DNA from 2 places in the Thalassorhabdus alkalitolerans genome. Region 2 is predicted to be linked to the other one. Evidence: predicted binding sites of a transcription regulator. Region 2 holds the regulator's gene; the other holds the start of a gene.
What was found. The regulator Rex, encoded in region 2, represses fermentation and respiration genes when NADH is low (regulators of the CRP and FNR family bind a similar motif). The targets are predictions, from matches to a motif close to TTGTGAAATATTTCACAA.

Region 1: a site for Rex is predicted at 1,485-1,502, ahead of ACFPU1_RS06175 (DoxX family membrane protein). Genes of this name have one in related genera too.

What each region holds. Positions count from the first base shown of each region.
Region 1 is NZ_JBHSOZ010000003.1:691,129-707,392, reverse strand. It holds gene ACFPU1_RS06180 (MEDS domain-containing protein) at 1-237, shown strand, start outside; gene ACFPU1_RS06175 (DoxX family membrane protein) at 418-1,419, opposite strand; gene ACFPU1_RS06170 (SpoIIAA family protein) at 1,591-1,950, shown strand; gene ACFPU1_RS06165 (hypothetical protein) at 2,254-2,454, shown strand; gene ACFPU1_RS06160 (spore coat protein) at 2,468-2,767, shown strand; gene ACFPU1_RS06155 (N-formylglutamate amidohydrolase) at 2,949-3,818, opposite strand; gene ACFPU1_RS06150 (hotdog family protein) at 4,017-4,391, shown strand; gene hmpA (NO-inducible flavohemoprotein) at 4,523-5,770, shown strand; gene ACFPU1_RS06140 (LysR family transcriptional regulator) at 6,121-6,999, opposite strand; gene ACFPU1_RS06135 (MFS transporter) at 7,115-8,335, shown strand; gene aceA (isocitrate lyase) at 8,731-10,017, shown strand; gene ACFPU1_RS06125 (hypothetical protein) at 10,308-11,033, opposite strand; gene ACFPU1_RS06120 (2Fe-2S iron-sulfur cluster-binding protein) at 11,505-11,867, shown strand; gene ACFPU1_RS06115 (IMEF encapsulin system ferritin-like cargo protein) at 11,917-12,552, shown strand; gene ACFPU1_RS06110 (family 1 encapsulin nanocompartment shell protein) at 12,566-13,411, shown strand; gene ACFPU1_RS06105 (hypothetical protein) at 13,734-14,201, opposite strand; partial or broken gene ACFPU1_RS06100 (peptide-methionine (S)-S-oxide reductase MsrA) at 14,568-15,143, shown strand; gene rraA (ribonuclease E activity regulator RraA) at 15,200-15,676, opposite strand; gene dapD (2,3,4,5-tetrahydropyridine-2,6-dicarboxylate N-acetyltransferase) at 15,919-16,264, shown strand, end outside.
Region 2 is NZ_JBHSOZ010000008.1:11,462-27,725, forward strand. It holds gene ACFPU1_RS13770 (ABC-F family ATP-binding cassette domain-containing protein) at 1-1,402, opposite strand, end outside; gene ACFPU1_RS13775 (redox-sensing transcriptional repressor Rex) at 1,698-2,354, shown strand; gene ACFPU1_RS13780 (twin-arginine translocase TatA/TatE family subunit) at 2,371-2,559, shown strand; gene tatC (twin-arginine translocase subunit TatC) at 2,579-3,355, shown strand; gene ACFPU1_RS13790 (MDR family MFS transporter) at 3,500-4,936, shown strand; gene ACFPU1_RS13795 (YdiK family protein) at 4,963-5,154, opposite strand; gene ACFPU1_RS13800 (CPBP family intramembrane glutamic endopeptidase) at 5,151-5,873, opposite strand; gene nagA (N-acetylglucosamine-6-phosphate deacetylase) at 6,015-7,184, shown strand; gene groES (co-chaperone GroES) at 7,488-7,772, shown strand; gene groL (chaperonin GroEL) at 7,823-9,460, shown strand; gene ACFPU1_RS13820 (four-carbon acid sugar kinase family protein) at 10,231-11,682, opposite strand; gene garR (2-hydroxy-3-oxopropionate reductase) at 11,688-12,587, opposite strand; gene ACFPU1_RS13830 (GntR family transcriptional regulator) at 12,766-13,371, shown strand; gene ACFPU1_RS13835 (DUF4334 domain-containing protein) at 13,548-14,090, opposite strand; gene ACFPU1_RS13840 (YitT family protein) at 14,252-14,884, opposite strand; gene ACFPU1_RS13845 (Lrp/AsnC family transcriptional regulator) at 15,042-15,485, shown strand; gene ACFPU1_RS13850 (alanine/glycine:cation symporter family protein) at 15,682-16,264, shown strand, end outside.

The DNA.
Region 1 (16,264 bases), on a different contig from region 2:
CGGACAGTGCGAACCTGGGCTCATGTGGAATGGGGCGCAAGAGATGACATTGCTTCTAAGATCACTTCCTTTGAACATTTGGCAGATGAAGGGGTTAGGGAGATGAAAGTAGTCTCTGTCTGTGCTTATAATGAACGTGACATTTGTGAAAGACTCGAGGAAAAATTATGTACAAGCCATCAGTTTAAAATGACAGATGATGAAATGAAACGTTCCCCGATTTACCTAAGAAAATAATCATGAATGCCAGATCAATAGATACCACCTAATCATTAATTTTGTATAACTCTGTGAAAGGCAGGTGTTGGTGTAAGACGGTTAGGCCCTCATTTTATTCCTCCCTTTTCAGATGGAAAGGGAGGAGTGAAGCAAGGGAAAGCCGCCAGCAGATCAACTGCAGCCTTTTACAGAGTTTTTTTAAGCAAAACGATAATAAATGAGCAGAATGGTCGCCAGCACAAAGATGAAGTTTAAGAAAACAAAGATCATTTGTTCAATAACGGTTTTGTGAATCTTAACAGGCGGCCGGTAAAAAGAGGTCCCTTCAATAATAAAGAGAACGAGGATAATGTGGATCATCGCATGTCCAACTAATTCAAGAGCGCCAAACAGCATCGTTGTGGACATGAAAATTCCAGTAAGGACTATGGCAAGAAGCCTGTTTAAGATCCCGACTACAAGAAGATACCCCACAATAAATTCTATAAACGCAGCCATGACAATGAAGATTTCCGGCGGAAACCCAAAGGTCGGTACATTATGGTTAACAATAATATCAATCGTCATAGATGGGTATACAAGCTTTTCCACAGCTACCCAGCATAGAGACAATCCTGTGGCTAAATAAAGAAACGGAAAACTCCACTTTTCGTAATTTGTGCCTGCAATAAGAAATATAATGAATATAGGCAGGTAGAAAGCATAGTCCAGCATGTGGAAGATTCCAAAGTCATATACTACGATACTGAACATTCCTAAAAGGATCACAGCGGCTGTTTTTGTTGCCAGGAAGTTTGGGACAAATAGGAGGATAATTGCAATCCAGGCAAGGACCGGGAACCAATTCGGCTGTTGATGCAATTCAGGAGCAAACAATGACCCTGAAAGGACTTGAATAATTAGAACAATCGCTGTTCCGTACCGCAAAATACTCATGTTGTACTTTCTGTAATCATCCATCTTATTATCTATCTTCTGAACAATATCCCATTTCATCATTTTTGGGACGATTTGGGGGAGAATAGCAAGGACAAAGGCAGTAAAAATCGTCATAAACATAAAAAATGGAGTAATGATGTTTTCTATCGATTCTTTTACTGGTTCTTCATTTGTGAACCATTTCACATGTGCGTCAGCAAAAAACGGTGTAAAAAAAAGACCTAACAGCACGATTGCTGTGATCCAGTATTTATTGATCATAATTCACCTCAATGAAATTGTTTTATTATTGAACTGCTTTTCCAGCATAACATACGAATCCATGTTTGTGATCTTCTTCACAAATAGTTCAAAAATCTATATTTTTCATGATTACATCCTCTGTCATCGTGAAATAGAAGTACTATTAATATTTTAAAAGAGGTGAGAGCCGTGAACCAGAAACTCGAATGGAGTACTGAAAATATTCTTGCCTATGAAATTGACAGTAAGGTTACAGAAGATGAGTATAAAGAGCTTGTAGACGAGGTTGAAAGGAAAATGGATGAATATGAGAGTATCAGGATATTTGTCAGAGTGCCTGATTTGGAAGGGGCAGACGTTTCAACCTTAAATGACCGCGTTAAGTTTTTGAAAGATAATGATTTAAAACAAATTGAAAAATATGCTCTTGTCGGAGATCAGAAGACACTAAAGGCAGCGGCAAAAGGTATGGATAAGCTCACAGGAGCCAATGTCCGTTCCTTTGATTTGGAAGAGGAACAAGAAGCAAAGAACTGGGTTGTTTCCTAGGAGAAAAAAGTAATATAAGCGTGGTACGAGGAATCGTTCCACGCTTATTTAAATTTAATAAAAGAGAAGTGACAGATAAATGGCAACGACCATTTCAAACTTGAACCTTAAGATTGTAAATGGCATCCAGGCGAAAAGCATCCGTTTTTTCTAATTTAATTTGAAAGAAAGCAAAAGAAAGAAGTGATTGCACGAAACTGAGCCAGTAACGAGAGAAACTACTGGCCCCGATCACCGTTAAGGGTTTAAGCAAACGAGGATCGGGTAATTCCATTATTGTAGTTAAACTTAGGAGGTGGAAATGTGGCAAAGTCATCCTATGCTAAACATGAAATTTTGGAAGTGCATGAAATATTAACTGTTAAGTCTGCTTGTGCAGCGAAGTCTTCCCTGATGCAAGGGCTTGCTTCTGATAAAAAGCTTAAACAACTATTAGAAGAAGATGCAAAAATCTCCCAGGATGCAATTAGTGAGTTAAAAGGTATTTTAGAAGAGGCAAAGTAAGGAGGGTGTTAAAATGGCAAGTATTTTAGATAAATTGAATAATAAAGAGTTAATGACAGATGAGGTGATTGCTACTGACATGCTTGTTTCTGCTAAGGCTGCAGTGAGAAGCTATTCTGTTGCAATCACAGAAACCGCCAGTCCTGAAATCCATAAAGTATTAAAAAAACAATTAAATGACGCAATTGACCTTCACCATAAAATAGCCACTTATATGATCGAGAATGATATGTACCATGCGTATGATATTAAAGAGCAAGTAGAGCATGATCTCAAAAAAGCTGATGTAGCGTTGGACATGCCAACGAAATAAAAGATGGTAGCATCTAAGTTTCCAAGCAGACTGTTGTCCTTTTTATATTCAACGGTCTGCTTGTTTTTTTACGTAAAAGGATGCCTTCCAGCTTTTTTCGATTCTATTACATAAAGACTTTGGTAGTGTGAATCATGATGGCATTGCCCAATATTAATATAATAATTTAGAGTTTAAAGGCTTACAGCAGGCGTCTACAGATTGGCGGTGGAGGAGAAAGAAATCCTTCTTTAGGAGCAGCTTTCCACAAAGCCGTTTCTACCCTGTGGCCTCCACAAAAGGGTATGGATCCGGACTGATTCGACAATAACGCAGCAGCAACTGAATGAGAATTTATAATATCGGCAAGACCGTTGTACACTTGCAAGAAGGCGCCTATATTATCTCTTGGATCACGATACTTCTGATTGATCTCTACCTGAACAGCAGGAGTCGCCAACTGTGCCCAGGAAAAGTGGGTAATTGTATCAGGGTTTTCTGCAGGGAAAGTGTCATTTTCTCTGACATCAGTAATGCCATGCCTTGAAAAAAGATTCATAAACTCCTCTACTCTCCCGGAATGAAGAGATTTTCCATACACCGTTCCAAGATCAATATCAAAATCATGATCCCGTCCTGCTCCGTGGAGGTCTATTACCAACTGGATATCATATTGGGAAATGATGCGTGTCATTGCTTCTTTAAATAAGCCGCCTTCAGCATAATTAGCATCCTCAGCCCTTTTTGTAGAGTACAAGTAATGAACATCTGTTTTCTCATGAAGAAGAAAGCCTAAGGCCCCTGTATAAATTTCAGCTGCTTTTTCCTCCCCTTCACGGAGGTGAACAACTGAATGGGGAGCTGTGATAAGTATTGGAGTGGAGCCTGGCCGGTATTCAAAAGGCAGAGAGTGATCCACGTTTCCATTGTAGTCGTTATCGGCAAACGGTTCTTCAAGGGTAAGTATATCTTCTAACGTAATATCCTGATCTTGAGCAGTGCTGGCATGGGCCTGTTCAGGGATAAGGAGAAGGTGTAATGCAATAAATAGTACTACATATAAAGATTTCACTTCTGTCCTCCGTACGTATGAGTATTTTCATTTATTGTAAACTGAAGAAAACCTTGCGTGCAAGGTCATAAAATAGAAGTAGAACAAGTAGAGGATTCAAGAGCTTATCCGGATTTCCAGTCCTGTGCGAGCAGGAAATTAAGAGATTACAGCGTAATTGTAAAGGGAGGGAACAAGGAAAGGAAGGGGATATGGAAGATGGTACAGGTCGGTGATGTTATTACGTTTAAAAAATTTTTTACAACGGAAGATGTACGTTTATTTACGGAAATTTCAGGTGATGAAGGAAGCCACCATATTCATCCCGATGAAGAGGGACGCTTAATTGTCCAGGGTTTGTTAACTGCTACACTGCCAACAAAAGTAGGAGGAGAACATAACGTGCTGGCCCGGAATATGAACTTTGAATTTATCAGGCCGGTTTACACAAATGATGTCATCGAATGTAAAGTGAAAATAGAACAATTATCAGAGGAAGAGAAGAAGTATGTTATTTCTTCCACGTTTTCATGCAGGAATCAGAGAAATGAAGTAGTCTTGAAAGGTGGATTTTCAGGAATTATCAGGAAATAAGCATCATCTGTTCACCTGCTTTTTAACATAATAAAGAGAATATTCATTGTTAAAAAACAGTTTTAATGTTGTAATAAAAATAAAGGTTTAAATATGCATTTCAAATACATATTTAAATGGAGGGGGATTCTATGACTGCAAAAAACAAATTAAGTGAGGAAACCATAGCAATTATTAAAAGCACAGTTCCTGTACTGGCAGAACATGGGGAGGCTATAACGAAACAGTTCTATCATCTTCTTTTTACCAATCATCCTGAACTGTTACATATGTTTAATCACGTGAACCAATCAGAAGGCAAGCAGCAGAGAGCGCTGGCCCAATCGATTTATGCGGCGGCTGCCCATATAGACAAATTAGATGAAATTCTTCCAGTTGTGAAACAAATCGCCCATAAGCACCGAAGCCTGCAAGTAAAAGCAGAACATTACCCGATTGTGGGGAAGTATTTACTTATTGCAATGAAAGATGTGCTGCAAGAGGCAGCTACCGACGAAATTCTTGATGCCTGGGGAGAGGCGTACAGTGTGATTGCTGACGTTTTTATAGCAGTCGAGAAAGAAATGTATGAAGAGGCTGAAAATCAGGCAGGGGGCTGGGAAGGCTTTAGAAGTTTTCTGGTTATCGATAAGGTTAAAGAGAGCGAAGTCATTACCTCTTTCTATCTTCAGCCGGCCGATGGAGAACGTCTTGCTTCCTACAGGCCTGGCCAATATGTTTCCGTTAAGGCAATAATAGAGGAAGAAGAATATAATCATATTCGTCAGTACAGTTTATCTGAGGTGCCTGGCAGGCATTATTATCGTATCAGCGTGAAAAGAGAGGATGGAAGGGAAACACCTGCTGGCATTGTTTCCAATTACCTGCACCATTCGATTGAGCCTGGTGATAAGGTAGAGCTTACCGCCCCGGCTGGAGACTTTTTTTTCGACAAAGCAAGCAGTCGGCCAGCTGTTTTCTTAAGTGGTGGTGTAGGGCAGACGCCATTAGTAAGCATGTTCAAGACTGCAGCAGAAGATTCACCAACAAAAGACATTACCTACATCCATGCTGCTCTAAACAGCAGCGTGCATGCTTTTGATCAGGAGATCAGAGACACAGCAGATAGAAACGAGAAGATTTCATATTACCTCTGCTATGAATTACCAAATGAATCTGACAAACAGAAGAAGGTATACGATAAAGAAGGCTTTATTGACGAAGAGTGGTTGAATTCTCTTGCAGTAAGCAGAGACGCAGAATTCTATTTTTGCGGACCTTTGCCTTTTATGAAAGCCATGTATTCTATACTGAAAGAATGGGGAGTACCGGAAGAAAGAACTCACTTTGAATTTTTCGGACCTTCAGACAACTTGGAACGGGAAGATAACAAACACTAGGTAGAATACAGACTATTAAAGCAGAAAACCACTGAATGCTTCATCCCGCATGTCTTCCACTAGATCGATAGCGGCAAAAGCAACATCATTCTCTTGAAGTTTACAGGCTGGACCACCGGCAAAACGACTTGATTCTGGTAATAGATTTGTCTTTGCTTGTACAAAAATCACGAGACGCCTGGGGAAAGGAAGAGCTGAGAATCGACCGGGATGATCATCACCGGTTAGCTGAAGCCTTTAGGTGCGTGCAAGTGTACCTTTGAACAACCACCCATTAGAATACTGAAACCAAAAAGGGCTCTCACTTAGGTGAGGGCTCTTCTCTTTAGACTGTGTTGCTGTCTCTTTTTTCAATGATTTACATGCTGATTGACCAAGAACGATAAAAAAGCTTTATTTGCTTTAGAAAGGTATGTCCCTTTCCTGTGTGAGAGTGCAAGGGTAAGAGAAAAAGGGGTTTCAAACGGAATTCCAACAAGGTCGCTGTCTTCACTAATAACCATTTTTAAAAAAATCGTTATTCCTAACCCTTTACGGGTTAATGATTTAGCCATTGAAATTTGATTGGTTTCAAAAGCGATATGAGGGGATCTGCCTGTTGCCTGCTCAATTTTATGGATGATGTTTCGCTGATAATACCCTTCTTTAAACAAAACAAGGGGCTCTGTAAGCAGTTGATCATATGAAATGGAAGATAACGAAGCAAAGGGATGAGAATCAGGTACGACAACCATCATTTCCTCTCTTAGAAAGGGGTGTGTGATTAAATCTTCGGTCGCATCATCCATAACAATTGTCCCCAAATCGATATTTCCTTCTCTGATATCATCACGGATGCGAGTAGTTCCAGCCTCATAAATCGACAATTCTAATTGAGGATATTTTTTCTTAAAGGCAACAAATTGTTCAGGAAAATAAAAAGAACCCACCATGGAAGGAAGGCCAATCCTCACTCTTCCAGTTTTAAGCCCCTTCAATTCTTCCATTTCCAATACAGCCTGTTCCATTTGATTCAGAATGGAAGTAGCATGGGCAAATAATCTCTTCCCTTCTTCGGTCAGCTGAATCGTTCGTTCCTCTCTCGCAAAAAGGGGAATCCCAATTTCATCTTCCAGGTTTTTTACAGATTTACTCACTGCTGGCTGGGCAATATGTAATTGCTTAGCAGCTTTCGTAAAGCTTTTTTGCACAGCGACTTCGACAAAATGACGCAGCTGCCTTGATTCCATGTTATCCCTCTTTCTTTTCATTCTTAAAAGTTATAGAAACTATAAATATTATATATTTTATTTATGGAAAATACCATGCTAGCATAAGAAGAGAGATATGAAGGAAGGGAATCAAATGATTGAATTAAAAACAAAAGCATTTTGGCAGGCAACACTTGCTTTAGGTCTGTCTTCTATTCTGATATTTGCTAATATCTATTATCCTCAGCCTCTTCTCCCATTGTTTTCCGAGGAGTTTCAAGTAACACCTGTTGTCTCAAGTTTAGCCATCTCCCTGGCGCTACTTGGTCTTGGAGTAAGTTTTTTTCTATACAGTGCGTTATCGGATGCGTACGGGAGAAAAATCATTATTATGGCTGCCATGACGCTTGGCACGCTTGCTACCTTTGCTATAGCTATTGCTCCAAGCTTTGAAGTGCTCCTTTTCATAAGAGTTATCCAGGCGATAGCATTGGCCGGGATACCTACAGCATGTATGGCGTATATAAGTGAAGAGTATTCCACAAAGGGTGTAGCAGTTGCAATTGGTATATTTATAAGCGCAAACAGCATTGGGGGAATGGGAGGAAGGCTTCTCAGTGGTGTAGTAACAGATTTCACCGATTGGCGCACAGCCTTTGCCGTAATGGGTGTACTCAGCGTCCTCATCCTATCCATTGTTGCTGTAACCTTGCCCTCCTCCAGGAACTTTCAGTCGAAGCCGTTAGAGCTGAAAGGACTCTTTCTAAACAATTGGGAGCATCTGAAAAATAAGCCGATGCGATATGCATATATTATTGGCGGGTTACATTTCTTTGTTTTTATGGGGATCTTTAACTTTGTGACCTACTTATTAAGCGGACCGCCTTTTTACGTATCAACATCTGTTTTGGGCATTTTATATTTAACCTATATTGCCGGGACGGTCAGTTCAACACTAGCAGGAAAAGCAGCAGAGCGGCTGGAGCAGACAACCATTATGCTCATTGGCATTTCCTTGATGGTAATAAGCTTACTTGTTACTTTAGTACCGAGCTTTCCAATGATTGTAGTTGCACTCTTAATCTTAAGCTTCGGGTTTTTCTTTGTTCATTCAACCTCCAGTTCCTGGGTGACAAAGCATGCGGACTTCGCTAAAGCCAGTGCATCGGGATTATATCTTACCTCTTATTATTTAGGAGGAGGAATTGGCAGTTTTTATTATGGATGGTTATGGAGCCAGTTTGCATGGAACGGTGTCATAGCAGGGTCACTCGTGATTTTGTGCATTACAAGCTTTTACACAAGAAGGTTAAAGCAAATTGAAAAAAAGGAAAGGTCCATTGATTCTGCTGAACACGCAGTGAATCATGGGTAAATAACAGAAGAGGGGTCGCAAAATTTTAACTTTTGGCGACACCCTCTTTTTTTGGCTTTTTTTATAGTGTGAGGATAATCACTGTATTAAAACAGAAGGTATTATAAAATGGTTGTATGATATGGAAATGTCTTGTAAATGCCTTTAAATAAGGGGTCAAAAAAACAGAAAATTTAAACTTTTAGTAAATCGCTAAAAATTAGAAAATAAAGGTTGCCAAATTTTATGGTCTGTTATAACATAAAGACATCAAATAATAACTGTATTAAAACAGATTGACACACAGGATTTACCAGCTTTTCAGCTTTGTTATTTGTGTTAAGACAGGGATTGGTCATCACTGCAAAGATCATTCTCTTTCTATAAAATCTTACTAATTAAGGGAGATGAGAGTTATGGGGAACTTAAAAGAGCAAGCACAGCAGCTGCAGCAACAGTGGGAGAATGAAGAGAGATGGAAAGGGATTGAGCGTCCTTATTCTGCTGAAGAAGTAGTCAAATTAAGAGGTTCATTGCAAATTGAACATACATTAGCAAAAAAAGGTTCTGAAAAGCTTTGGGATCTTATGCATAATGAGCCATATGTAAACGCTTTAGGAGCTCTTACTGGCGGGCAGGCAGTTCAGCAGGTAAAAGCAGGCTTAAAAGCAATCTACTTAAGCGGATGGCAAGTAGCAGCGGATGCTAACCTTGCAGGACAAATGTACCCGGATCAAAGCTTATACCCTGCAAACAGTGTGCCAAACGTAGTGAAGAGAATTAACCAATCCCTTCAGCGTGCAGACCAAATCCAGCACATGGAAGGCGAAGGTGACATCGATTACTTCGCTCCGATCGTGGCAGATGCAGAAGCAGGATTCGGCGGACAGCTTAACGTATTTGAACTAATGAAAGGCATGATTGAGGCTGGGGCATCTGGTGTACACTTTGAAGATCAGCTTGCATCTGAGAAGAAATGCGGCCACTTAGGCGGTAAGGTTCTTCTTCCTACTCAAAATGCTGTGAGAAACCTAATCTCTGCTCGTCTTGCTGCAGATGTAAGCGGTGTACCAACTGTACTAATCGCCCGTACAGATGCGGATGCAGCCGACCTTATTACAAGTGATATCGACCCTGCAGACAAAGAATTCATTACTGGAGAACGTACTCCAGAAGGATTCTACCGCACGAATGCAGGAATTGACCAAGCGATCGCTCGTGGTCTAGCTTATGCCCCGTATGCTGACTTAATCTGGTGCGAAACATCCAAGCCAAGTCTTGAAGAAGCTCAAAAGTTCGCGGATGCGATCCATGAGAAATTCCCTGGAAAAATGCTTGCATATAACTGCTCTCCATCATTCAACTGGGAAGCCAACCTTGATAAAGAAACAATCGAGAAGTATCAGGTTGAACTTGGTAAAATGGGATACAAATTCCAATTTGTTACTCTTGCCGGCTTCCATGCTCTTAACCACAGCATGTTCGAACTTGCTAGAGGCTACAAAGAGCGCGGTATGGGTGCTTACTCAGAGCTTCAGCAAGCAGAGTTTGCGAGCGAAGAGAAAGGATACACTGCTACTCGCCATCAGCGTGAAGTAGGTACAGGTTACTTTGATGAAGTTTCTCAAGTAATCTCAGGCGGTACTTCTTCTACAACTGCTTTAAAAGGTTCAACTGAAGAAGCACAATTCCAAAAGAACTAATTATATGCTTAGAAGAGGCTCCTTTCCTGGAAAGGAGCCTCAATTTTTAAGGAGTCCCGTGTTGAAAAACAAGGGATTTTCTTATTTCTTTTGTAATCACAAATTTACATAAAAGGTCAGTAACTTTTGCCCGTTGTGATAAAAGTGGTTTGTGATTTCCATATACGTTTTTACGAAAAGTCATGTTCTCATACTTGTTCGTTTGCCTGTATATGCTGAATATTGCCCCTACATCTGCGTGAATTATTGTCTATGAAAATTTTCCAACTGCCTTAAGGGAAAAGTGGCAGTTAGATGAAAGAAAGTAAAGCAGCGTAAAAGATCAGACCAACGGCAAATGCCCAGAAGTTGCTTTCTTTTTCCTCTGGCAGCTCTTCTTTTAACACATTTAAAATGATGCCCCCAGCTAAAAATGAAAAGAGCAATGTCACAATGTTTTCACCCATTGAAAAAATAAATCCCACCGTCCATCCAATGAGAACAGCAGCAGCTAACAGCCAGCGGCCATAATGATCATACATCCTTTGGTGGTCCTGTCTTAATCCTTGATCATTAGATAAAAAATGAAGAGAAAGGGCGAAAAAGTACAGGGTCAACTCAGTAACATTATTGGATTCCTCTTGAATTAACAAATAACCTATTAAAAAGTTATAAGTGAAAAAAGAAAACATATGAATCCAAAATAGCCATGGGAAAGGGTGCTTCTTAGCTTTTGAAGGTGTATTTCTAACGACTTTTCCCATTTTTTCTAATCCGTAAAAAACAGCAAGCCCAATCATTGCGACAAAATAAACAGGGTTGTCCATAAAAAGCCCGGAAGTGTCCCCGGAATTGAGTTCATATTGGTAGGCATTCAGCTCTGGAAGGATATGAATAAAGATGTATGCAACTGAAACGCCGCCCATTCCGGATAAAAGCTTACTCCTAGGAATGACATGTAAAAAGGTTAGATACTTAGAAGCTATGTGAACGGCCACAAAACCAAGGGCGCAAAGAAAGCTTAGTAGTACAATCATCATTTCCACCTCAATTACAACTTCCCTACCCAAAAGGAAGTGAATTTAAAAGCAAAACAAGAAGGAAAAAATAGGCGGCATATGGAAAATAATTAGAAAGAAGGCTCTTCCAAAGCTAATTTTTATGAATAATTGCTTGTACAAAAACGAGCAAGAAGCCTTCGGAAAAAGCTTCACATAATGGTTTTCACAAAAAAGAAACTGTGGTATTGCCCTTGGCATAGAACAAACTGTGAGTGCGGGTGTAGCGAAATATGAATGACTGTCACACTTGTGCCATTTGATGCAGTGAGCTCTTTTAACAAAAAACATAAAATGTGAGAAAGTCCTTAAAGAAAAAAGAGCAGGGCGACAGCCCGAGCGAAGAGATAACGTGCTAATATACTGTTTTTATTTGTAATATTGGCACAACAATGATAGGTTATCTAATAAGAAGGAGGGGTTACTATCAAAAAATTAACGGTTGGCTCCTTGAAGAAAGATGCTTCCGCAAGAAAAGACAGCTTCCCGTCAGCCCCTATTGAAAAGAAAAAGCCTCAAAAAAGGCCGATGAAGTCTGTCAGGCCTGATGTTAAAAATCAAAGAATAGTTTTATCCCAAAAAGGGAATAAATACTATGTTCAACCCGAAAAAGGGAAAGTTCTTCTCGACGCTGCCCTTAAGCAAAGCCAGGATGTTGATTACAAATGCCGAAAGGGAACTTGCGGTAAGTGTGCTGTTACGGTAGAAAGCGGAAAGGATTGGCTTATGCCGCCTTCTGAAAGAGAGCAGTCCAGGCTTAAAGAACAAGTGAACAAAGGCGTTCGCCTTGCGTGTCAGGCAGTAACCAGATGATAACTTTTACTTCAAACTTTATTTTAGGTAATCTGCAAAGGAGGATGTTATGACTACATATTTTCCACAGCTTTTAGAGATGTTTAAGCGAACAAAAGCCGCTTTGACTGATTTTATGGGCATTTTAGAGCCGGTTATTGAGAACGCGAAAGATGATCACGAGCGCCTTTACTATCATCATATTTATGAAGAGGAAGAGCATAGGTTCGACCGATTAGAATATTTAATGCCAAAACTTGAGCACTACATTGAAAATCCAGAAGCATATGTTCCAAATAACAATGATGCTATCCACCTTCTTCAGGATATAAGCCTGGAGAAATTTGGTCTTCATAACTTTTTAGAGCATCTGGATCTGGCTTTGTTTTCATTTAAAGGAACAGAGTATGAAGAAAAGCTTCAGGAAATGAGAAACGTAACGGCCAGTGATTATCAAACAATCAAAGAACTGATGACTGAGTTGAATGAACAGGCCGGGGGAAGTCCGAGCCTTGCAGCATCTGTCCCCACAGATGAAAAAGAAAATGGAAAAGATAACCTGAAAATTGAGATGTACACACAGCAGCCTTCAGACAATGGAGGAAGTGGAGAGAAGGGTAGCGTAGAGGTGGAAAGCTCTCCTGAGGAGACTCAAGAAAAAACAAGCTACAAAAAAAGACTTACTGTTGGAAGCCTAAAGAAATAAGGAGTGGATGTGGATGAATAAACTTAATAAATTTTCTGATTCCCCATTGGCAGGGAAAGATTGGGAAAACTTGGACGATACAGTTATAGAAAGTGCTAAACGTCAATTGATCGGACGCCGATTTATTGATATATACGGCCCGCTTGGTGAAGGGATTCAAACCGTTACAAATGATGTGTACGGCGATCCTGGACTAGGGACGCTCGGTTATCATGGGGAAAGCCTCCAAATGTCCGAACCGACAAAACGAGTTAATTTAACAATTCCTCTTCTTTACAAAGATTTTATGCTCTATTGGAGAGACTTGCAGCAGGCAAAGTCTTTGGATGTTCCTGTTGATTTTTCTGCGGCAGCAAATGCAGCAGCGCAGTGTGCTCTCCTTGAAGACGATATGATTTTTAACGGAGCAGAACAGTTTGAGCTGGAAGGTCTTTTGAACGTAAAAGGAAGAGTTACACACATTAGAGAGGATTGGAAGAAATCAGGGAATGCCTTTTCTGATGTCGTGGAAGCGCGAAATAAGCTTTTGAGAATGGGACACAGTGGCCCTTATTCACTTATTTTATCTCCGGAACTCTATGCTCTCGCACACAGGGTGCATGAAGGAACAAATGTATTGGAAATTGACCATATTAGAGAATTGGTAACTGATGGCATCTATCAATCTCCAGTTATTAAAGGAGAAACAGGAGTTCTTGTTGCAACGGGAAGAGAGAATCTTGATTTAGTTATTGCAGAGGATATTGATACAGCATATATGGATACAGAAAATATGAATTACCTTTTCAGGGTATATGAAAGCACAGTACTCCGAATCAAAAGGCCAAGCGCAATTTGCACTCTGGAATCTATGGAGTAGACAAACAAGGGATTATCGTACATCCTTTTATCAAAAAAATGAGCCAGGATTTTAATCCTGGCTCATTTTTTTGGCATCAGTTCATTGAAGTGGCCCAAAAAGGCAGATAAGAAATTTTATTAGGAGTTGCTGGGTAATTGTGCTGTACACGCGTCCCACCATTCAAATTGATTGTAATGGTTAGCGGCATGCAATGCTTGTACAAGAAGTAGAGGTAAGCAGCAATCAACACTGCCTTCCGAGACTTATACCAAGTCTGCCTAGAAAGAATAGAAGAGGTGAGACCAACAAAAAAGCTGTTGAAACATTCAACAGCTTAGGATTATGCGATTTGAATTACATTATTTTCTGTATAGTCAATATGGGCAGCAATTGGTGTGGAACGCAAAGCCTCTTTCCCAATATCTTTAATAAGAGCTGCCGCTTCTTCCCGGAAAATCTTTGTATAGGACCCTTCATTAATTTCACAAAGCTTTTTTAAATAACGAATACGCTGTTCTGTTTTAATTGGTTTATAATAAGTATTTTTCATTTCATGGACTCTGCAATGAGTTAAAGATTGCATCATGCTGATATCCTGAACATTTACTACATAGCTTTCTCCTTGGTCTGTAACAAAGGAGACTGAATAAAAAGTCGATCCAGAGAAATCAATGTTTGTAATAACAGGGTTGGTAAATTCTTCTCCGGTTCTTAAGCGGATTCGCTTTGCTTCAATTGCCCCTCCCACTTTTCTTTCATTAGAAAGAATTGTATGAATGTCTGCGAACCCATCTACACTGTACCCCATAAAAAAACCCTCCTGTCAGGCAATATCTCTGAAATTGAAAGTCATTATCAATGTTATTAAGTTCAGTTTACCTGAGAACCATTATCAAGTCAATAAGAATTCGAAAGATTTTGGAATTATTTTGAATATTGTAAAAGTGTCCTTGCACACTTGTTATCACTATGAGTAATGTATTGCCCTAACAGTGGTCAATATCTAAAAAGGTTGAAAAACGGATCACACCCATTCAGAATGAAAGAAACATGAGGAAAGCTTTTAGGAGATACTAGCAAGGGAAGGAGGAATGACATGATAAACGAGAACGGAAAAAACAGTACCCAGTCAACGGGATACGCTGTGTTTGGTATGGGGTGATTTTGGGGAACTGATGCCCGGTTCGGGCATATACCTGGAGTGCGCAGCACAACGGTCGGATATGCAGGGGGCACAACCAAAGATCCGACTTACAGGAGAATGGGGGACCATACAGAAACCCTTCGTATTGAATATGATCCTGAACAAGTTTCTTATCAGCATTTAGTTCGTTTATTCTGGGCCCATCATAATACTTCTCTAGTTTATGGGAGTTCAAGGCAATATATGTCGTTGCTCCTTTATTACAATGAAGAGCAGTATCAGACTGCCAATGCTGTAAAACAAGAAATAGAAAATGCGGAAGGGATATCGATACGGACAGAAATCGCATCTTTTCAAGGATTTACAAAAGCGGAGGATTACCATCAGAAATATTATTTGAAAAGGTTCCCGCATGCGATCGCTCATCTGTCAAGTCTCTTTACTGACCATCAGGAAATGGTCAACTCTACACTTGCTGCGAGATTAAATGGATTGGTTAAAGGATATGGAACCATGGAAGAGATAAAAAGGGACCTTACGAATTGGGGGCTGCCAGTAGAAGAAGAAAATAAGGTTATTGAATGTATAAATACGATACGCTGGTAATAAATAATGAGAGGCTGTTTGCTCGGTACGACAAGTAAACAGCCTCTTTGCGGCGTTTATTTTAATTTTTCCTTTGCCAGGACAATTCCGTCTTCATCTGCATAAACCCATTCACCGGGCTTCCATTCTACTCCTGCAAATTCTACAGGTACATCGGTTTCTCCTTTTCCTTCTTTAATGGATTTAAATGGGTTGGTGCCAAGGGAGAAAATACCTATGTTCATTTCATTGATCTCTTGGGAGTCACGGATCATTCCGTGGATAATAATTCCTGCAAGGTTTCTATTTACAGCAATTTCTGCAAGCATGTCTCCCATTAAAGCACAGCGCATGGAACCACCGCCGTCTACCACCAGGACAGAGCCTTCCGGTATGGTTTCAAGAGCTTTCTTAACGAGGACATTGTCTTCAAAAACTTTTACGGTTTTAATTGGACCGGCAAACGTTCGTTTTAGTCCGAACTGTCGAAAGATAGGTTTGGCCAGTGTTAGTTGGTCTCTAAATTCATCACATAAATCAGTCGTTGGTATCATATGTATTCCTCCTTTTTTTAAGTCTCTTTTTGTATTCTTTTTTTAGAAGAGAAATCCTCTTCCTTCTCATAAATTGTTTGTTTTTTATACTCTTTACAGCTTTCTTGTCGAGGAAGATAGAAAAACATGATAAAATGATTAAGTATGCCAATAATAGAACAGCAGGGAACCATTTCCCTTTTGATATAGTAAATCCTATGATAACCTATTGGCGTAAAAGACTTTTAAGGAGGAAACGTGACATGAAACAAATGGATGCAAACGAAATTATTAAGTTTATATCAGAAAGTGAAAAATCAACCCCGGTTAAAGTACATATTAAAGGCCAGCTGGACGGTATTGATTTTGGTGAAGAAACCAAATCATTTATCACCGGTGATACAGGAGTTCTTTTTGGAGAGTGGAAACAAATTGAGAAGGCTCTAAAAGAAAATGAAGAGAAAGTAGAAGATTATGTTGTGGAAAATGATCGCAGAAATTCTGCTATCCCTCTTCTTGATCTTAAAGGCATTCAAGCGCGAATTGAGCCAGGAGCTATTATCCGCGACCAAGTTGAAATCGGTAAAAATGCTGTCATTATGATGGGAG
Region 2 (16,264 bases):
TAGCCTTTTTCATCATCAGCTTTGCAAGGGCAAGACGAGCTTTCTCACCGCCGCTTAGTTCAGAGACGTGCTTAAGCACATCATCTCCGCTAAATAAAAAATTACCCAAAACAGTGCGGATGTCTTTTTCATTTGTTAACGGGTATTCATCCCATAATTCCTGTAAGACGGTCTTATTCGAAGTAAGCTGGGTCTGCTCCTGGTCGTAATAACCGACTGTAACTTTGCTCCCAAAAGAAATCGTACCATCTGAAGGTTTGACTTTATCGATAATTGCTTTTAATAAAGTAGTTTTTCCAACACCGTTAGGACCAATGAGGGCAACGCTTTCCTTGCGGTTTAATTGCAGATTCAGGTTAGTGAAAAGAGGCTTGCTGCCATCATAGGATACAGTTAAATTATTTACCTTTACTACTTCATTCCCGCTTTGCCGGTCGATATCAAAGGAAAATTTGGCTGATTTCTCATCTCCCAGCGGGCGGCTGAGGCTTTCCATTTTTTCAAGCTGTTTTCGCTTGCTTTGTGCTCTTTTGGAGGTGGAGGCTCTGGCAAGATTACGCTGGACAAAATCCACTAAGCGGGCTCTTTCCTCCTGGTTTTTTTCAAATGCCTTTTGTTCAAGCTCATAGCGTTTTGCTTTTTCATCAAGGTAAAAGCTATAATTTCCTTGAAAAAGTGTGACTTCCTTCCATGCTACCTCATATACCTTATGAACGATTTTGTCCAAAAAGTAGCGGTCATGGGAGACAATCAAAATCGCCCCTTTGTAGCCGGTTAAGTATTGTTCGAGCCACGTCAGGGTTTCGATATCCAGGTGGTTTGTGGGCTCATCAAGAATAAGAAGCTCTGGCTTGGAAAGAAGGAGTTTGCCCAATGCTAAGCGGGTCTTTTGCCCGCCGCTTAAGCTTGAAATCGGGGTGCTGTAGTCAAAGGAGGCAAAGTTTAGACCTGACAAAATGCTGCGGATGTCGGCTTCGTATTGGTACCCGCCTCTTTCTTTGAACTCTACCTGGAGTTCGTCGTATTCTTTTAGTATCTTTTCATACTGGGCATTGTTTTCGTACACAGCCGGGTTGGCCATCTTTTCTTCCAGGCGGCGGATTTGTTTCTCCATTTGAATGACCTCCGTATAAATGGAGAGCATTTCATCCCAGATAGACCGCTGTGATTCAAGACCTGTATGCTGGGCAAGATAGCCCATTCTAATTCCTTTTGGGGTAATAATCTCCCCACTGTCATAAGAAGTCTGTCCTGAGATAATTTTTAAAAGGGTCGACTTTCCGGCTCCGTTTCTTCCAACGAGAGCAACTCTTTCGCCTGATTTTACTTCAAGCTTTATGTTATCAAGGAGCGTTTCCGCTCCAAACGATTTGGTAAGGTTCACGCATTGCAACAATATCATGTCTCTTCATCCTTGCTATAGAATTGGCAATCATGTTTCACTTCTCTTTAGTGTATCTTATTTAGGTCCCTGCAAAAAGAGAGAGATACATTGAAACGGTCTGAGCTGGCTCAATCTTTTTTACATATTCGTGAATTATGTCGCCTGGAAGTTCTGTTCCCATTACATTCAAGAATGAAATGTTGTACAATAAGGAAGGTGAACGGCAGGTCCAACCCAGCCTAGCAGTTTATAAGTAGCGGCGGTGCAAGAGTTACTTACTCTCGTAAGAATGAAAGATACGTTGGAGGCTGCTATGAACATAGATCAACATAAAATACCGCAAGCAACAGCAAAGCGCCTGCCTTTATATTACCGGTTTTTGGAGAACCTCCATACTTCAGGAAAGCAGCGTGTATCATCTACAGAATTAAGTGAGGCAGTGAAGGTTGATTCTGCTACGATTCGCAGGGATTTTTCTTACTTTGGCGCTCTCGGGAAAAAAGGGTATGGCTATAATGTAAGCTATCTTCTATCATTTTTTCGAAAAACACTCGAACAGGACGAGCAGACGAATGTCGTTTTGATTGGCGTGGGAAATTTAGGCACTGCACTATTAAGATACAACTTTTCTAAGAATGACAGCACGAAAATTATTCGCGCATTTGATGTGAATGATGATATTATAGGACATGAAATCAGTGGAGTGAAGATTGACGATATGAAAGATATCGCTTCCATTCAGGAGCTGGATGCCACAGTTGCTATTTTAACTGTGCCGGTGGCTGTCGCTCAAAAAACAGCCGATAGAATTGTGGAAGCGGGCATCAAAGGTATCATGAATTTTACTCCTGCAAGGTTAACTGTGCCGCCGCACATAAGGGTTCATCATATTGATTTGTCGGTAGAACTACAGTCCTTGATTTACTTTTTAAAAAACTATCCTCTTGAAGAAAAAGAGGAACAACTATAAGCGGAGGTGACCCCCTATGCCATTGGGTCCGGGAAGTATTGCATTAATCGTATTAGTAGCACTGTTGATTTTTGGTCCGAAAAAGCTGCCTGAGCTTGGAAGAGCGGCAGGTAATACATTAAGAGAATTTAAGAGCGCTACAAAAGGGTTAGTTGACGATGATGATAACAGCAAGAAGAAGGAAGAAGCTAATCAGGAAAAGTAATAGATAGGATGGGAAAGTAATGTCACAGAACGATATGTCCATTTATGATCACATTGGAGAGCTTCGCAAACGTGTGATCATGATTGTGGTTTTGCTACTCGTGGCGATGATTGGAGGATTTGTTCTAGCTCCGGTGTTAATCGGGTATTTGCAGAGCACCCCTCAGGCCCAAGATTTTCCAATGAATGCTTTTAAGCTGACGGATCCGATTATGGTTTACGTAAACTTTGCATTCTTAACAGGACTCATCCTAATATTTCCATTTCTCTTATACCAATTATGGGCGTTTGTCAGTCCAGGTTTATTAGAAAAAGAGCGTAAAGCCACACTTTCTTATATACCAATTTCAACCTTATTGTTTTTTGGTGGACTTGCATTTGCTTACTTTATTTTGTTTCCTTTTGTCATAGATTTTGTAAGCAGGCTAGCTACTACGTTGAATATTACTGAGCAATATGGGATCAATGAATATTTCACTTTCTTGTTTAAGCTGACGATCCCATTTGGTTTTTTGTTTCAGCTGCCAGTCGTGGTCATGTTTTTAACAAGGCTTGGGATTGTTACTCCAGCTTACCTAAGAAAGATAAGGAAAATTGCTTACTTTGTCCTGTTGGTCATTGCAGGCTTTATTACTCCACCGGAGCTGCTGTCACACGTCATGGTGACACTGCCGCTGTTTTTGCTTTATGAAATAAGCATTATTATTTCCAGAATTTCTTATAAGAAAGTCTTGAAAGCAGAACAGGAAAAAATGGAGCAGTGGGCAAAAGAGGATGAAGAAAGACAAGCAAAATAAGAAACCACACTCGTATAGAGTGTGGTTTTTTTATTGAGTGTACCTGCCAGGGTTATGGTGGATGAGAGAAAGTTCGAGGCTTACATGGTGGAAACTGTGGTATAGTAATATTGATATTTAGGGAAGCGAAGCGGTGGAATAGTTATGAACAGATTATCTGGAAAATGGATGGTTGTTGTATCCTTGCTGTTTGGAACGTTTACGATGATTTTAAATAACAGCATGCTGAATCCTGCCATTCCTCTTTTCATGGAAGTATTTGAAGTAGATGCAGTAGCTGCAGGGTGGATCATTACGATCTTTATGGTTTCTATGGGAATGACCATGCCGGTTACTGGCTATTTAGGAGATAAATTCGGGAAGAAAAAAGTATATCTAATGGGGCTTTCGTTATTTGTTCTAGGTTCTTTGCTGGGCAGCTTTTCGTGGACCCTGGAGGTTCTTATTTTCTTTCGTGCTATTCAAGGTATTGCCGGCGGAATTATGATGCCCTTGTCCATGGCTTTAATCTTTGAGGCATTTCCTCGTAAAGAGAGAGGAATGGCTACAGGAGTATGGGGCGTAGCTGCAATGATGGCGCCAACGATAGGTCCTACTCTGGGTGGAGTAATTGTTGAAATGGCAACCTGGCATTTTCTCTTTTTAGTCAACGTTCCCTTTGGTTTGCTTGCCTTAGTGGTAGCAACTATGTACTTAAAAGAAGTGCCGACTAATCCTGGTATTCGCTTTGACCGCTGGGGATTTCTTTTTGTTACTCTCGGTGTGGGAGCTATTTTGTTTGCGTTAGGAAACACCTCTTCTCTTGAACATTTGCAGGATCCGTTAAACGTGACCTTGATTCTTCTGGGCCTGGTTTCTATTTATTTTTTCGTCAGGGTGGAGAAAAGGGCGGAATTTCCACTTCTTGACCTGTCTATTTTGCGTATTAAAGCATATTCCCTCAGCATCTGGGTTACAGGGGTTACAAGCGTTGGTCTGTTTGCAGGAATATTTTTAATTCCTTTACTGATCCAGCAGGTATATGGTTTAAGTGCGATCATCACTGGTTTAGTCTTTTTACCGGCAGCTCTGCTGAGTGGAATCTTCATGAGTATTGGGGGAAGAATACTTGATCGCAGGGGAGCGACGGGGATTGTTACTTCCGGAGTCCTTATTCTTGGCGGCGGTACGATCGCCCTTGCATTTATGTCTATGGAAACAGCTTTGTTCTGGATTTTCTTTTGGATGGCTGTAAGAGGGGTGGGAATGGGCTTTTCCAGTATTCCTGCGACCACAGCCGGGATGAACGCTATTCCGGAAAAGGTTGTTTCAAGGGGATCGGCGATGAACAATGTATTCAGACAAATGAGCAATGCCCTCGGAATTGTCTTTGTCTCCATTTATTTTGAAGTGAGGAGATCCCAGCTTTTTGCTGAAAATGGCTTTTCCATTGAAGAAGCAAGCCTGCAGGCGATTAATGAAGGGTTTTTGATTATTGGCATCCTTACTCTTTTGACGGTGCCGGCAGCTTTTATGCTTGGGAAGAAGTCAAAAGAGGCAGAAATGGAAATAGAAAAAGAAGAAGAAAGAAAAAAAGCATAGCTCTGTACAGAGCTATGCTTTTTGTATCATTCCTTGCTATCGGCACGTTTTAATCCGAAGAAACGAAGTCCCACTAATATATCTACTGCCGCAATAGCGGCAAAAAACCATGTCCACACATTCCAGGAATTTTCCCGGACATTTTGCACAGCTAACACGATAAACATAATGCCAATCACTATATACATAGTTCCCATAAATCTTGGGGAAAATCTCATAAAAATAAGCCTCCAATAAATCCTTGCATCTGCTCTAACTGCCTTTGCATATCTTCAAGCCTGTCTCCAAGCACTACCTGCATCAGCACCGCATAAGCATTCATTGCGACGTGGGCTAAGATAGGAACGATAATCCTTCCTGTTTTTACATAAAGGTAAGAAAATACAAACCCAACAGCCATATAAACAAGAAGGTGTTCAAAGTCCAGATGTACAACAGCGAAAATAAGCGCGCTTATTAAAGCAGAGAAAAAGAAATTCATTCGCTTATAGAGTGCCCCAAAAATGACTTTTCGAAAAACAATTTCTTCAAGGATCGGACCAATCAAAGCAACAATAATGGCAAAGAAAGGCATCATCCGAACGATCTCAAGAATTTCTTGCGTGTTTTCTGAACCCGGGTCAATTCCCAAAGCGTATGTTTCAATTAAAATGGCTATATATTGAGCGATAAAGGCGAGAAACACACCAATAATAGCCCATTTTGTCGCATGTCCTTTACTTGTTACTCTCATATTAGGGTGTGGCGAGGAGCCTCTTTCTGGCAGAAGAAGCAATAAAATAATGAGTAACCCGATGACAAAGCTGATGATCGTCCACCATGCGACCATTTGGTTTATATCTGTAAACCCTAATCCCATTAAAAGAGGGATACCAATAATACCTGACAAATGAATGAGGATATAAGTAATAACAATCCACCAGTAGCGTTTATTCAAATTTGTGTCATCCCTTCATACAAATGATGTTTCTCGATGAATACAGTGAATATTGTATCATAATGGCTCTTATAAAAGGAGTAAAACGGCCCGTTCGTCACTAAATCATCAGCAATGGCTAAAAAGAGGGGAGAGAAAAATATGAACAAGAACATCTTATTTCAAAATGCTGTTTTATATGCAGAAGAAGAGAAGGTTAAGAACCCTCTTTTAATAATAAGAGACGGAAGAATTAGTGAAATAGTCAGGAATACGGAGCACCTCTCTACTAAGGAAGACATAGAGCTTCTCCATTTTCAGAAGACGGTAAAAGTGGTTCCTGGTTTTATCGATCTTCATATTCACGGTGCAGCCGGCTCGGATTTCATGGACGGGACGGAGGAGGCCATACGAACGATCCAGGAAAACTTGCCTGCAGAAGGGACTACTTCATTTCTGGCGGCCACCATGACCCAAGGAAAGGAAAAGGTCCTCTCAGCATTACAACAAATAAACCTTTCCTCTGGAACAGCTGCCGGAGGAGCAGAGCTGTTGGGTGTTCATTTAGAGGGACCCTTTATTTCTCGAAAAAAAGCAGGAGCTCAGCCTACTCAGGAAATTGTTCTTCCTAGTATAGAATTATTTGAAGAATTTCAAGGAGCAGCTGGCGGAAAAATCAGCATTGTCACATTAGCACCTGAGGAAGAGAAGGGGGAGGAGCTTACAAACCACTTATTTAAGAATGGAGTGATTGCATCTATCGGCCATTCCAATGCAACCGGGGAAGAAGCGTTACGTTCTTTTGGGAAAGGGATCAGCCATGCGACCCATTTGTTTAATGGAATGAGAGGGATTCATCACAGAGACATAGGGGCTGCCGGTGCTGTTCTGTTGGATCCCGACGTTTCCGCTGAAATCATTGCTGACGGTGTCCATATTGATCCTTATATGCTTCGACTTATTTACCAGGTCAAAAAAGCTGATAAGCTTATTTTAATTACTGATGCCATCCGTGCAAAAGGGATGAATAAGGGGATTTATGAGCTAGGCGGGCAAGAGGTATACGTGGGAAAGGAAGCAAGACTGGAGGACGGGACTCTGGCTGGTAGTATCCTTCCCATGAATGAAGCCATACAAAATATGATTGAATTCAGCGGATGCAGCTTCGAGGAAGCCATTCAAATGGCATCACTCAACCCTGCTAAGCAGGCAGGGGCAGACAGTTACAAAGGCAGTATAAAAGAAGGAAAAGATGCTGATTTTACCGTTTTAAATGATGAGTTTGAAGTAGAAGCAACCTACGTAAAAGGGAGAAAAGCATTTGAGAAATGAGCACCTTATAACTAACCGTGTCATGGAGACGAGGAAAATGTCTAAAGATTTTTGAGTACATTTAAAGGTTTAACGGTATGTATTTGAGGAATAATATAGGGGTGTGTTTTTTTACCATGAATAATACGTTTAAGGGAAATTTGTGAAAAAATTAGTTTCAGTACTTGCAAAAAAACTTACAAGTGATTATTATTATAATTGGAATTAGCACTCGACAAACCAGAGTGCTAATAATTAAAAATGTTAGGGATGCGTGATGGCTTCCAGCCTTCATGCAACAAATATTAAAGGAGGGTGTTTATCTTGTTAAAGCCTCTTGGTGACCGCATTATCATTGAACAAATCGAGTCTGAAGAAAAAACAGCCAGCGGAATCGTACTTCCTGATTCTGCAAAAGAAAAGCCGCAAGAAGGAAAAGTTGTAGCTGTAGGAAGCGGCCGTGTAACAGAGAATGGTGAAAGAGTAGAGCTGGAAGTAAGTGAAGGCAACTCTGTTATTTTCTCTAAGTACGCTGGGACTGAAGTGAAGTATGAAGGTAAAGAATACCTTATCCTTCGTGAAAGTGACGTATTGGCTGTTATTGGGTAAGACTTGAACACTGCTTACCCTACATAATTTACTAATAGGAGGTCTTTATTATGGCAAAAGACATTAAGTTCCGTGAAGATGCTCGTCGTGCGATGCTTCGTGGTGTAGATGAACTTGCGAATGCTGTAAAAGTTACTCTAGGACCAAAAGGACGTAACGTAGTACTTGAAAAGAAATTTGGTTCTCCCCTTATCACTAACGATGGTGTCACGATCGCTAAAGAAGTAGAACTTGAAGATGCGTTTGAAAACATGGGTGCACAGCTTGTTGCTGAAGTAGCCAGCAAAACAAACGACATTGCCGGTGACGGTACGACAACTGCAACCGTACTTGCGCAAGCAATGATTCAAGAAGGACTGAAAAACGTTACTTCCGGTGCGAACCCAATGGGAATCCGCAAAGGGATTGAAAAAGCAACTGAGCTTGCTGTAGCTGAGCTTGCGAAAGTTTCCAAGCCAATTGAAAGCCGCGAGTCTATTGCACAAGTAGCTTCAATTTCTGCAGCTGACGAAGAAGTCGGCCAAATCATTGCTGAAGCAATGGAGCGCGTAGGAAACGATGGAGTGATCACAGTAGAAGAATCCAAAGGTTTCTCTACAGAGCTTGAAGTAGTAGAAGGTATGCAGTTCGACCGTGGATACGCTTCTCCTTATATGGTTACTGACTCAGACAAAATGGTTGCTGAGCTGGATAACCCTTACATTCTTATCACTGACAAGAAGATCTCTAACATTCAAGAGGTTCTTCCAGTACTTGAGCAAGTGGTTCAGCAAAACAAGCCAATCCTTATCGTTGCTGAAGACGTAGAAGGCGAAGCTCTTGCTACACTTGTTGTGAACAAACTGCGCGGTACATTTAACGCTGTAGCAGTTAAAGCACCTGGCTTTGGTGACCGTCGTAAAGCAATGCTTGAAGACCTTGCTGCGCTTACTGGCGGAGAAGTTATCACTGAGGACCTTGGCCTTGACCTTAAATCTGCTGATATTTCTCAGCTTGGACGCGCTGGAAGAGTCGTTATCACAAAAGACGACACAACCATCGTTGAAGGTGCAGGAGACCCAAGTGAAATCTCTGCTCGCGTGAATCAATTGAAGGCTCAAATCGAAGAAACTACTTCTGACTTTGACCGTGAAAAGCTGCAAGAGCGTCTTGCAAAGCTAGCAGGCGGCGTAGCCGTAGTTAAAGTTGGTGCAGCTTCCGAAACTGAAATGAAAGAGCGTAAGCTTCGCATCGAGGATGCCTTGAACTCTACTCGTGCTGCAGTAGAAGAAGGGATTGTATCCGGTGGTGGTACAGCTCTTATGAACGTTTATAAAGCAGTAGCAGCTATTGATGCAGAAGGCGATGAGGCTACAGGTATCAACATCGTGCTTCGCGCTCTTGAAGAGCCGCTTCGTCAAATCTCTCAAAATGCTGGTCTTGAAGGATCTGTCATTGTTGAGCGCATGAAAAACGAAAAAGTCGGCGTTGGATTTAACGCAGCTACTGGCGAGTGGGTAAACATGATTGACGCTGGTATCGTTGACCCAACCAAGGTTACTCGTTCTGCACTTCAACATGCAGCTTCCGTATCAGCAATGTTCCTAACTACAGAAGCTGTTATTGCCGACAAGCCTGAAGAAGAAGGCGCCGGCGGCGGCGGAATGCCTGACATGGGCGGAATGGGCGGAATGGGCGGAATGATGTAATGTCGCTCTCCATTCCCTTATGTAACAAGGGAGTCTCTTGCTAAGAGAGGTCAAAATGAGGCGTATGGTCACATTTTGGTCACATTGAGGAAGATTTTATTTTAAGCTTCTCATGAGTTCACTGAACTTGTGGGAAGCTTTTATTTTCCATTAAAGACATTGAAACCATTGTGAAAATGTGTGCCCATATCATCATTAGGCGAATACTAATTTTCTCATCTAAGAAGTATTTTTCTTTACTTTCTTTGGTAAGGGATCGGAGATAATGACATTTCCATATGTACAGTGAAACGTTAGTAAAGCAAAGTACCACCCTCTTAAAAAACCTTACAAATTTACATGCCACTGAGTTGATTAGTCATCCTTCGCATGGATGGAGTATTTTAGGTATAAGGAAAGACCCCTAGGAGAATAGAGGTCTATAAAGACTATTAAAAGGACTATTAGAATGCTTTATCTTTTGCAGGATTTAACAACTTGCTGAATAGCTTCTCGTAATTCCTTTTTTTTAAGCCTATTACCAGTAAGAGATACATTAATTAATGTCCATAACCCAAAATCCAAAATCGCCCAAGGGTTATGCCTGCGTCCAAACCAATATCCCCTATAATACCTATGCCCTCTAGATAGCCCCAGTAAAACACCAGAGCATAGCTTCAACTTCTGACTGCGCCTTTGATAGTGTTAAGATTTTGTTTTAATGCCATGTAGTAGAAAAGGGGCCTACTGTAGTTATTGGTCTTCCACTTCACTCATAGGATTTGGATCACTTACTGTCTGTTTTTATCATTGGTATCCAAGTGCTCAATAATATTTTTCAACGTGTCCTTTGTACCGACATTTCCTGGGAAAATAATATATGGCAGGCCAGGAAATTTACTTCCCGCATCGGTTGTCCATACTGGCACCCCAGGAGAAATTTGACCGGCTACAATCGCTTTTGTAACTCCTAACCCATTTGTACCGATATCACTGGATGTGATTCCACCCTTAGCAATGATAAAGGAAGGGCGAACAGCAAATGACTTTACTACATCAGTGAGGGCATCTGCAATTTTTACGGAAACGGCAAGTTTTTCATCTGCAGAAGAATGTTCAAGATTAACAAGTTCTCTTCTTGTATAAATTACAGCGGTTTGGCCTTGTTCTACCGCTTTCTCTGCTTCATTCCTAATTCTGTTTTGTTCTTCCGAAAATGCCTCTCTATTAAAAACTAAGTGGCAGTCGAACTCAATAAATGCAAGGCTTGTTAGCTGTTTTACTTGCTCAAGCTGTTCGGTTGTCTTCCTAACATGAGAACCAACAACCACTAATCCCCCGTTTTTTGAAGAACTGTCTCTAAGCTCTTGGCTGCTCAAAAGAGGTCTCGAAGAGATGTTCCCGATGATTTTTGTGAAAGTAGCTCCTGTTCTGAATAAAAACTGTTTTTGTTTAAAAAGAGCTTTTAGCAAGCCAATGCTGAAAACTCGAATGTCTTCCTCATTAACTGCATTCACTATTATTTTTTGAAAAGAAGTCGCTTCCATTAACTTTTCTTTAACTGCTTCTGTGTTACCGCTTCGTATGAGCGGCAGGTCAATCGAAATAGCTTCTTCTTTGCTGAATAATCCATCTGTTTTTTCTTCAATATATTCTGTTAAATCGCTTGATGAGAAGCCGAAAGAAGGGTCCTTGGCAAATTCCGTTTCACCAACAGGTATCAAGGTGTTTTCCTGCTTTACATAGTGAACGTTATCGATTGTCCAGCGTCCGCCTTGTTCAAAAAAGGGTATAATAATTTCACCATCAAAGGCAGTGTCTTTTGAACATGCTTCCAAGGATTGTCTCAAGGTTTCCGTCTCTAAAGGATAGTGACCTCTCATAGTCGAATCACCGCGACTTATAATAAGAAACGGAATACCTAGTTTTTGAGATACATGATTAATTCTTTTTGCTATCGTTTGATGTACATCTTCTGTTTCTTTCACAGGAAATGAACGGGAGTTAGTTAAAATAAAAAACATTTGGTTTTCTTCATTGAAACCATTCTCTATTGACGTTAGATCCCAGTTGGTATAAACAGAGACTCCGTGCACCGTCTGTACCCCAGTGGGATCATCATCCAGTACGATAATTTTATGTTTGAACTGCCGGTAAAGTTCCTCCCATTCTTGTTGAATTGATTTGCTTAGCTGTTGGGGTAATGCTTTTAGTGTTTGTGTTGCATCTAGTTTTGAAGACATTTGAATTATCCTTTCTGTAAAGGGGTGTGCTTTTCGTAATATTTTAGGAGACCGGCATGGTCTAATTCTGCTTTGCCATCATTTACTAATTCTTTAAACATATCTAATACTTGATTCGTAACAGGCAGGGGAACATTTAGTGTTTCTCCCGTTTCAACTACGTTAGTGAGGTCTTTGGCGTTAATATCAATGCGGCCACCAGCTTTAAAATTTTCCTCTAGTATTAATGGGATCTTAGCTTCTAATACTGCACTTCCTGCTAGCCCGCCTCGAACTGCTTGAAACATCTTCTCAATATCTATTCCAGCTTCTGATGCTAAATTTACAGCCTCAGACATCGCTGCGATGTTTGCGTTTACAATAATTTGATTAGCCAGCTTTGTTGTCGTCCCGGCACCGGTTTCGCCTACTAAAATGACACTGCCAGCAACTCTATCTAAGATAGGCTTAACTTTATTGAATGCAGCTTCTTCTCCACCGGCCATGATTGAGAGTGTTCCGTCAATGGCTTTTGGTTCTCCGCCGCTTACGGGTGCATCAATAAATTGGGCCTCTATTTCCTGAAGTCGTGCATGCAATTTACGAGACATGACAGGAGAAATTGAGCTTAAGTCAACTACAATATGATCAGAATGAAGCCTATGAATTAATCCGTCGGTTCCGGTAACTACTTCTTCGACATGAGTGGAGTTGGGCAGCATAGTAAAAATAACATCACTTTTAGCTGCCACGTCTCCTGGATTATTAGCAGGTAGTGCTCCTTTATTTTGTAGATAATCTACTGCATCCCGGTTTATATCAAAAACAGTCACTTGGTAACCGGCTTTTAATAAGTTTTCAGTCATAGGTTTACCCATAATTCCTAATCCGATAAATCCTAATTTCATAGTTCTTACCCCTTTCAAATGATAAGGCTTTCAAGGATATGTAATATTGTATACTATTTAATTGATAATGTATACATTTTGAAAATAATAGTATACAAAAGAAGCTTTTAACTTTATACTTTCAACGGTATAATATAGAAACCAGTTTTATAGATCGGAGGGTAGCGCAAGGTAGGTATCTTGTGGCTAGAATGATATGGAAAAAAAACAATCTGCTTCGTCAATTGCTTATGTATATATCAGAGATCAAATTTTAAATGGATCATTTCCCCGAGGGACGAAATTAACTGAAGTAATGCTTGCAAAGGAGCTGGGTATCAGCCGCACTCCGATAAGAGAGGCCATTCGGAAACTTGAAGAAGAGGGGTTGATTCAAAAAAAACGAGTGATTAATCCTACTGAGAAAGATTTGATAAATACGTTTGAAGTAAGGATACTCCTTGAGAGCTACGCGGCAAGAAGTGCGGCTTCTTTTATGACGCCTGCTGAAATGGATGAATTATATAACTGTATTAAAGTTGCAAGAGAGGGTATAAATGATGAGATAATGGCGGCCAACAAGCGCTTCCATGATCTTATTGTACAATCGAGCAGAAACCAAATATTAATTGATACGATTGAGAGAATGCAATCAATAATCTTTTTATTTAGAAAAACTGTTGTTTATCATAATCGTCCAAACCTCATTGAGGAACATGAAGAGATGTACTATGCAATAAAAAAGAGAGATCCTGACAAAGCTGAGATTCTAATGAAAGACCACTTGAAGGCAGACCTCCAATTCTCTCTTCATGCATGGTAAAGAGTATAGGTAACCAGATGGGGTGCGTTGATGAATGAAATAGAGAATGTAGACAGTTGTCTGCTTACGATAGGATCGGTGATGCTAGGGTCAGGAATAAAGAAATGGGAGAAGGTAACAATTTTACAACATTATCCAGCTGGCTAACTAAACGGGACTCACTGTGGGTCCCGTTTTTAATAATAGGAAACTCTCTCTAGAATAAAAAAGAAGGGCTTCTGTTCTTTTTTAAAGTCCATCATTCCCACGACGGCGTTGTCATCTACTTTTTTAAAAAGGTCCTGAATAGGGTGCTGATCATAAATCATGGCAGTTGTCAGCTTCCCATGGTTTTCAACCATTCGTAGTCTTGCTTTGCTTTCTGTTGTGTGAAGAAGAGGGGAGAAAAAAGGAAAAGCTTTCTTCATTACTTTTTCAGGGATTTTATCTAGAGGGAGCTGTAAAGGCAGCAGACCGGGATTCACGTTGTAGAGCAAGCCGGATTTCTTTTGAAACACGAGGGGATGAACGTCTTCATTGTTAATAAATCGTTTTCCGTACCAAGGAACTGCTTCCAGTAAGCCGTTCAGAGGGTGTTTTGTTTTCAGTTCCCTTCCTTTCCAGGTTCCATGCATAAAAGTACGATCCACACATTCCAGCCTTTTAAAAAAGGATGTCACTTCTTTTTCTGTAAGGTCGCTTCTTTTGTACATGGCTTCTAAATCAGCTTTATTCTTCACTCTTTTTCCCTCCTGTTCTTGATTGGTATAAAATAAAAAAACGGCTGGTTTTCCAGCCGAAGAAGAGGGGTTTCACATTATCATGTATTTTCCCAATCACAACGTTTTCTAAACAGGTAACATGAAAAAAGCCCCCATTCAAGAGGGGGCGTGGGATCTGATCAATTATTGTAAGAAAGCTCTTTTGATTTATCTCCAAAGCTCTTAGCTTTCTCTTCTGCTTCGTTTTTCTCGGCAATTTTTGTTTTAAAGTAGCTGATAATACACGATGTAACGATGATTGATAAAACAGAAGCGAATCCGCTTACTAATCCTATTGCGTACATGCCAGTCAGGACTACAAAGAAGTCAAAAAGAAAATTTACTTTTCCAGGGTTCCAATTAAATTTCTTATGAAGGAACAGAGCAAGAATGTTAGCACCGCCAAGAGAGGCGCCATTTATAAATAGTATGGAAATACCAAGCCCAATACTCATTCCGCCTACAACTGCCCCTACGAAGGGTTCAATTGAAAAGTCCGGGAGAATAAAAGCTGAGCTGCCAGTCATTACTGATAAAACAGTGACTGCAAAGATTGTAGACAGGGTAAAGTGCCATCCCATTCGAAGAACGGAAAACACATAAAAGGGAATATTAATTAAAAAGAAAACCAAAGCAAACTGTAATGAGGTAAGGTAGGATACGTTTAAGGAAAGTCCAGCAGTACCGCCGGTCACAATTTCAGCATGGTTAAGAATAACAACGCCCACACTTGTAAGTAAACAACCAAACAAAATATTTATTATTCTTACCATGTGTTGTGTTCTCCTCCTTGGATTTTTTCTCATATATCAATGTTAGAATATATTTTGGGTAAATTACATACAAAAAAGAATGTATTTCATTCCCAAAGCCTTCAATTTAATATAATATAACTTTAAGATCCTTCATTATGGAAAGTGGGTGTCCCATATGGATGAAATTGATACTAAATTGTTAGAAATTCTGCAATTGGATGGCCGTATAAAGATCAGCGACCTTTCAAAACGTTTAGCGTTAAGCAGGCCGAGTGTGACAGAAAGGCTGCATCGTTTAGAAGAAAACGGTGTCATAGAATGGTACGGGGCTAAGGTTTCTCCAGCAGCAATTGGACGAGGAGTTATGGTCTTTATTCAGGTGAGTGATCTCAAAATAACTCCTAAGGATTTTGAGGAAATGATTAAGGAAGAAACCGATATTATAGAATGTCATCGTGTGACCGGAACCGTAGGCTATTTTCTTAAAGCGGCGTTAACAGATATGGACAGTATGAGGATTCTGATTGACCGGCTGATTCCTTATGGCAATATTAATACCTCTGTCGTTTTAACTTCACCAGTACCCTATCGGACCCTTCTCCCTAAAGGAAAAGAGTAAACACAAAAATCCCTGAATCCTGTGATTCAGGGATTTTTTTATGGTGAAAAGGGACAGCTGAAATGTAAAATTTGTAAAAAACCGATAAATTGTCTGACAATAAACGGTACAAATTTACAACACCCATGTAAAGTATGAAGTATCTTTTCACACATTCCACAAAGAGAGGGGATTTGTTTTGCAGACAATAATTGATATGTTAAACGATCTTTTATGGACGTATGTGCTGATTGCAGGCTTACTTGGCGCTGGGGTTTGGTTCACTGTACGTACCCGCTTTATGCAGTTTTGCTACCTTGGCGAAATGTTTAGAGTATTGTTTGACAAAACAAGGGATGTTGAAGGGTTGAAGAGTATCAGCTCCTTCCGGTCTTTCTGTATAGGAGCAGCAACGAGAATTGGAACAGGAAACCTTGCCGGGGTGGCGGTGGCGATCACGCTTGGAGGACCCGGGGCGATTTTTTGGATGTGGCTGGTGGCTTTAGTCGGCGGGGCAACAGGTTTCATTGAAAGTACTCTTGCCCAGGTATTTAAAGTTCGGGATAAGGATGCTTATCGCGGAGGGCCTGCGTACTACATTCAGAAAGGGTTAAATATGCGCTGGCTTGGTATTTTGTTTGCTATATTAATTGCTATTACGTTTGGTCTTATCTTTAACTCTGTACAAAGTAATACCATAGCAGGCGCTTTTGATAATGCGTTTGGTATCCCACCTGTTGTGATGGGGATCGTCATGACAGTTCTGACAGCCGCTATTATCTTTGGCGGTGTCCACCGAA